2 regions of the Paenibacillus sp. FSL L8-0641 genome follow, and region 1 is predicted to be linked to the other one. Evidence: predicted binding sites of a transcription regulator. Region 1 holds the regulator's gene; the other holds the start of a gene.

Region 1 (3,143 bases):
TCGCCCAAAGCATGGAGGACCGCGCACAGGAGATCCGATATGCAATAGACTGGGCAAGAAGCTTACCTATGATTGATAAGCAAAAAATCGGCCTATGGGGAGCCAGTCAAGCAGGATGGATCATTCCGAAGATCGTTAAAGAGGAGCATGATATTGCATTCAGCATCCTTGTATCGCCTGCCGTGAACTGGATTTCCCAAGGACAATTTAATACCAGAAAAGAACTGGAGCGAGAAGGAGTTACTCCGCAAGAAATTCAAAAGACATTGAACTACGATCAAGAGATTCTACAGTTACTGAAAAGACAGGCTTCTTATGAAGAATATCTAAGCATAGCCGATCCTGACGATATGATTTCCAAAGAAAGATGGAGCTTTATACGCAAAAATTTTCTGTCTGATTCCACCGAAGAATTAAGTCACTTCCATACTCCTGTACTCTTGGTTCTGGCTGGAAAAGATATTAATGTCGATGCAAAGGATACCGAGCGAGTCTATCGCCAGAAAATACCTCCAGAACTGCTGTCCGTGATTCATTTACCTGAAGCCGACCACTCCATGATGGATGAAAAAATCGCGCGTTCAAAATATCTAACTTTTTTAACAGCCGTATTCGCCCCAAGAAAATTGGTGAATGACGAGTATCTCGAAATCCTTGCCAATTATGTCAGTGAGCGTTAAACAATGATGTTTTTTCCACACTTCTTTTGAATATGCTGATAAAAAATCCATCTTTTTTGAGTATACGATTTTCTTAATGCGGTCTACAGACAGTCCGTATTGTTCTGAGAGTTCGTCAATGGGCAGCCCATGTCTGCAAATAACTAGTCCTTGCACTCGTGAATAATGGGTTGCAATTCAAAAAAGACGTCTATTTCCCTGTAGGATCTGTTTTCTGTGCATTCAGTTACGCGCTCATTCAACTCATAACTGTTCTCGGTTAGACTGGGAATAGATCTATAAACAACAAAAAAACGGCATCTCTGCCGTTTTTCTAAAAGGATGGACTCTCAGGGACTCGAACCCTGGACCAATTGATTAAGAGTCAACTGCTCTACCAACTGAGCTAAGAGTCCATAATAAAAGTTTGGTGGAGCCTAGGGGGATCGAACCCCTGACCTCATCGCTGCCAGCGATGCGCTCTCCCAGCTGAGCTAAGGCCCCATCATAAGCAAGTTTTATCAACGTTTCAAGCGACTTCTATATCATATAAAATATTTAACCCTGTGTCAATACTTTTATAAAAAAATATAATTTTCTCCCTTTATGGCCCAGAAAAGATACAGTCAGCGATCAGTCGCTGGCTGTATCTTTAGATAACAGTGTTTTCAGTTCCTTCATAAACATATTGATGTCTTTAAACTGACGATAGACGGACGCAAAACGTACGTAGGCGACTTCATCCACTGGGTAAAGCTGTTCCATGACCAGCTCACCAATCTGCTGGCTATCCACTTCTGTGGCTGCTGTGTTGCGGATAGCGTTCTCCACCTGGGATACGATCATATCCAGTTGCTCGACGGATACTGGACGCTTCTCGCAGGCTCGAATGAGACCGCGCAGCATTTTATCACGACTAAACTCTTCACGGCTGCCGTCTTTTTTGATGACCATGAGAGGGGTTTCCTCCACCATTTCAAAGGTGGTAAAACGCCTGGCACACTGCTCACATTCACGGCGGCGACGGATGGACTTGTTATCATTCGCAGGTCGCGAATCCAGCACTTTCGTGCCATTGTAGGCACAATACGGACATTTCATAATCTCACCACTTTCTTTTTCCAATAAATTCCCGAAGACTTTTAGTAATAATTTTGTCAAAACAGATCATAATATGTTTACCATATCGCGAGGAGGTGAACAACAATGGCACAAGGAAACAATGGCAACTCCAACAATCTGGTAGTCAGCAGATCCTCCGGCGCTCTGGAGCAAATGAAATTTGAAATCGCTCAAGAGTTGGGTATCAGCATTCCTCAAGATGGATACCAAGGTAATATGACTTCCTATGAGAACGGTTCGATCGGGGGCTACATCACAAAACGCCTCGTAACGATCGCCGAACAACAATTGGCAGGTCAATACCAATAATCGCGGTAATAATGCAAAATAACAAGAAAAAGTGTCTGGATGGGCTGGTAAAAACAGCCTGTCCAACGCTTTTTTCATTTTAAAGCGAAAAGCTCATCATGTCATTAACTTGGATTTAAAAATCATTATAAATTTTCGTGTATTGCCTGTAGTAATAAATGACCCGCTGTACATAATGTCGTGTTTCACCAAAAGGGATTTGCTTGATGGACTCTTCTTTTCCATCCCACACTCCCTTATCCAGCCACTCTTGAACTTTACCCGGCCCTGCATTGTAAGCAGCTACGATTGCTACAGGATTATCCTGAAACTTTATGGATAGGTTATGCAAATACCAGGTTCCCAGCTCAATATTGGTGCCAGGCTCGTGCTTGACACTGTCCAGCGGAACCTTTTGAATCTGGGCGCTGTCCATAATCCAATTTGCCGTATTCGGCATAATCTGCATCAGCCCTAGCGCCCCCTTATGTGACTGCTTACTGGTTTTAAAATTGGTTTCTACACGGATAATAGACGCCACCAAAAATGGGTCTACTTCATACGTCTGTGAATACTGCCGAATCTCATCCTTATATTGAATTGGATAGAACCAGGACATCCAATTTGAATTAAGGAATAGAATCAGGACAAACCCGACAAACAAAATGAGCAGGACTCTTTTCTTTCGCAAAATATTCATGCAAGTCCCTTCCGCTGCCAAAATTGATCAATTTGTCGCTTCGTCTCAGTCTGTGTTCCGCTATTATCAATAACGATATCGGCCAAGCTTTTCTTTTGCTCAATATCCATTTGTGCGGACAGCCGAAGTCCAGCTTGCTCCTCCGTCAGACCGTCTCTGAGCACCAGACGCTGGAGCTGAATATCACGTGGTACGTACACAACCATAATTTCCTCGTACAAGCTCTCAAGCCCCGACTCGTACAGTAACGGAATATCTGCCAAAACAAGCTTGTTCGGCTGTTCCCGTTCGAATGCTTCCATGCGCATACGCATTTCCTCACGAATAGCAGGATGTGTAATATCGTTAAGTGCCTGCCGCTGGGCAGGGTCTCC
Region 2 (3,143 bases), 160 kb from region 1:
TAATTTCGGAAGTTTCCTGCAACTGGAAGATTTCCGTGCATAAGTTCGACATCTTGACTTGACCCACGTTTTTAAGAGCATGTGCCTGGTTCGCGTTACTTTTGTTCATGATATATGGATAACCAGACTCCAACTGAATCATGGCAATTTTCGTCAGCATGTCACGTGCGCTCATCGCTATTTTTTTCTTCACCCGATCGTCGGCGAGCAGCGTGTCGTACATTTCATCCAAATCCATGTCGTCCAGATGTGTTCCATAGGCTTTGAACACACTGTAAGGAGCAAATACATGCAGCGGTTCGTTATCTTGAGCCAGCTTGTAAAAGCGATTTGGCACCAGCAATCCAATCGAAAGTGTCTTAAGACGTACTCTTTCGTCAGCATTGATTTTTTTGCTATCCAGAAACTCCAGCACATCCCATCCGAAAATGTTGTAATAGGCTGCCCCAGAGCCTTTACGTTGCCCCATTTGATCCGCATAAGAGAAGCCGTCTTCCATCAGCTTCAGCACAGGCATAATGCCTTTTGCTGCGCCTTCTACGCCTTTAATCGCTTCGCCGCGTGCCCGCAGCTTCGACAGGTTAACGGCAACACCGCCGCCGATTTTGGACAACTGCATGCAAGTGTTTAGCACATAGTTGATCGAGTTCAGGGAGTCGTCCATTTCGAGCAAGAAGCAGGATACCAATTCCCCACGGCGGCTTTTGCCTGCATTCAGGAACGTTGGTGTCGCTGGCTGGAGACGTTGCTCCATCATCGAGCGGGACAACAGGCGTGCCGTATCCGCGTTACCGCGTCCCAAATGCAGGGCAACCGCGGCAACCCGATCAGGGTAATGTTCCAGATAGACTTTACGGTCATTACTCTTCATTGCATAATCGGTATAAAACTTGGATGCTGCCATATAGGAAGGGAATTTAAAATTATAGCTATGAGTGATATGGAAAATATCATTAATTTCGTCAGCCGTATAGCTGTTGTAGAAATTCTCATAATAATCATTCTCAATCATATACAGCACTTGAGCGGCTGTGTCAGCAAACTTCAAACTCCGTTCCTGAACTTCCTTCATAAATTCTGCTACAGCCTCTTGGTCCTTTTCCAATTGGAAAAAGCCGTCTGTATCGCGTTTCATCAACATGTTGTTCAATTCAATATGCCGCAACTCGGCTCACCTCCTGTTTAAAACGCTCTACATCTCCGAACGTTCCAGATAATTCAAATTTACTAATCACGGGGACATTATAGTGGTCGGCAATCAAATCCGCACTTTTGGCAAATTTCTCACCCCAGTTACGGTTGCCGCTTGCAGCTACACCAACAAGGTTTTGTGCGTTTTTTTTCAAAAAGGAAGATACCCTCTCAGGTATCTGCCCAAACCCGGTTGTATATGTAATAAGTACGTAAGGCTCTTCTATAGTCATTTGCTCCTCGATCTGAACCGCTGGAAGCTTGAGCTTGTTTATAAATCTTTTTACATTGCCGGTCTTGGAATCATAAGCAATCAGCATGGTATGCATCCTCCTTAACAATTAACGAAAAAAAGAAAACGGCATTGCCCGAGATCCATCATAGCTCTAATCCCTTGCTGACTGTGCCATTTTAAATTTTTGACTCTATATTTACATGTATTTTCATACCTGTATCTTCAAGATATCGGTCATAAATACGTTTTTTACACTATATTTAGAGTACATTCTCTATTTTATATCTATATATAGTTTTGTCAATCGGTCTAGAGGGGATCAGAGGACCCAGATCGGGTAGAAGTCCAAGCGGGGTGCGGAAAAGAGCGAAAGAACTTTTTTTTCGTAAGTATGTTAAAAAAGTATTGGAGTTTTTGAGGGTGAAGATGTACGATTTGTCAATGGGCAATTGAATGGAAAATTTACATTTTACTGTAGAAAGGATGAAGTGAATGGGAAGTGATTCTATGGAAGTTCAATCGTTTAATACGATCTTTTTTATCGTATTTGGACTCATTGCTTTTGTAATGATTATGGGAATTGTCAAAACGATCGGAGCGGGCCTGTCCAATCAAGCAGCCGAACGGGTACAACGTTCATGTAAGGTTGTGGATAAACGGACGAGAGTGCGTGGGGGATCAGGCGATTTTTCAGCTTCGACCTATTATTATATCACCTTTGAGTTTGACGGGGGTGAGCGTAAGGAGCTGGAGGTGAAGGATAGGGACTTTGGTATGATTGTGATCGGGGATCGTGGGGAGCTTCATTATAAAGGTACACGTTTTCTGGAGTTTGTGAGAGTAATGGAAGCATAAAGGTGCTTAAACAAATACATAATCGGAGGGAAGATTACGATGCCGCATATCATTGGAAAACGAGTTGTATTGAGAGAATACCGTCAAGAGGATATACCAGATATCCGAAAATGGGTCAATGACCCGGAAATCACACGTGGTTTAAGCGACGTGTTTATCTATCCGCATTCACAGGTGAATAGTGAATCTTTTGTACAGATGATGATTGACGGCAACCCCGAGATCAAAGGTTTTGTCATTGCGCATAAAGACACCCTGGATTATATCGGACAACTGGACTTATTTAAAATCAACTGGGTGAATCGGCATGCCACCCTTGGAATTGTGATCGGGCGTGACGGTGATCTGGGCAAAGGTTATGGACGGGAAGCGATCCGGCTGTTACAAAAATTTGCATTTCATACGCTGAACCTACATCGACTGGAGCTGGAGGTCTATGCGTTCAATGAACGTGCACACCGTTGCTATTTGGCCAGCGGCTTCAAGGAGGAAGGGCGGCTGCGGGAAAAGCTATTCAGGGAAGGGCGATACTATGACATTATTCAGATGGGGATTTTGCGAAGTGAATATGAGGCTGCACAGCAATCGACGGAATCCTGAGAGTGCAACCTCATAAGCTATATTACTCCGTCAGCTTTCTTCAATTTTTTATGAGTGAAATCACGGGGACTACGCTCATCCTTTTTTTATTAGCTAAAGGACTTTCTTTGCAGAGTGCGAACTTCTTACTGGTTGTATTCTTTGTAAGTATTTTTCTGTTTGAGATACCTACTGGGGCTATTGCAGACAAGTATGGAAGAAAAATCTCTGTTATTTTGGGACTTTGTTGTTTTCTAGCCTATAGTGTATTGTTCGTTTCGAC

Evidence for each region. Region 1 encodes NrdR, which represses ribonucleotide reductase genes. Its sites were predicted from a motif close to AACACNATATATNGTGTT; they were not measured.
Region 2: a site for NrdR is predicted at 1,677-1,694, ahead of nrdI (class Ib ribonucleoside-diphosphate reductase assembly flavoprotein NrdI). Genes of this name have one in related genera too.

Annotation. Positions count from the first base shown of each region.
Region 1 covers NZ_JBBOUW010000001.1:1,901,159-1,904,301, reverse strand. The annotation lists gene MKY16_RS08595 (alpha/beta hydrolase family protein) at 1-680, shown strand, start outside; tRNA gene MKY16_RS08590 (tRNA-Lys) at 1,003-1,075, opposite strand; tRNA gene MKY16_RS08585 (tRNA-Ala) at 1,088-1,163, opposite strand; gene nrdR (transcriptional regulator NrdR) at 1,293-1,760, opposite strand; gene MKY16_RS08575 (alpha/beta-type small acid-soluble spore protein) at 1,866-2,090, shown strand; gene MKY16_RS08570 (lytic transglycosylase domain-containing protein) at 2,206-2,769, opposite strand; gene coaE (dephospho-CoA kinase) at 2,766-3,143, opposite strand, start outside.
Region 2 covers NZ_JBBOUW010000001.1:2,060,165-2,063,307, forward strand. The annotation lists gene nrdE (class 1b ribonucleoside-diphosphate reductase subunit alpha) at 1-1,165, opposite strand, end outside; gene nrdI (class Ib ribonucleoside-diphosphate reductase assembly flavoprotein NrdI) at 1,152-1,511, opposite strand; gene MKY16_RS09400 (DUF2500 domain-containing protein) at 1,919-2,281, shown strand; gene MKY16_RS09405 (GNAT family N-acetyltransferase) at 2,321-2,881, shown strand; gene MKY16_RS09410 (MFS transporter) at 2,884-3,143, shown strand, end outside.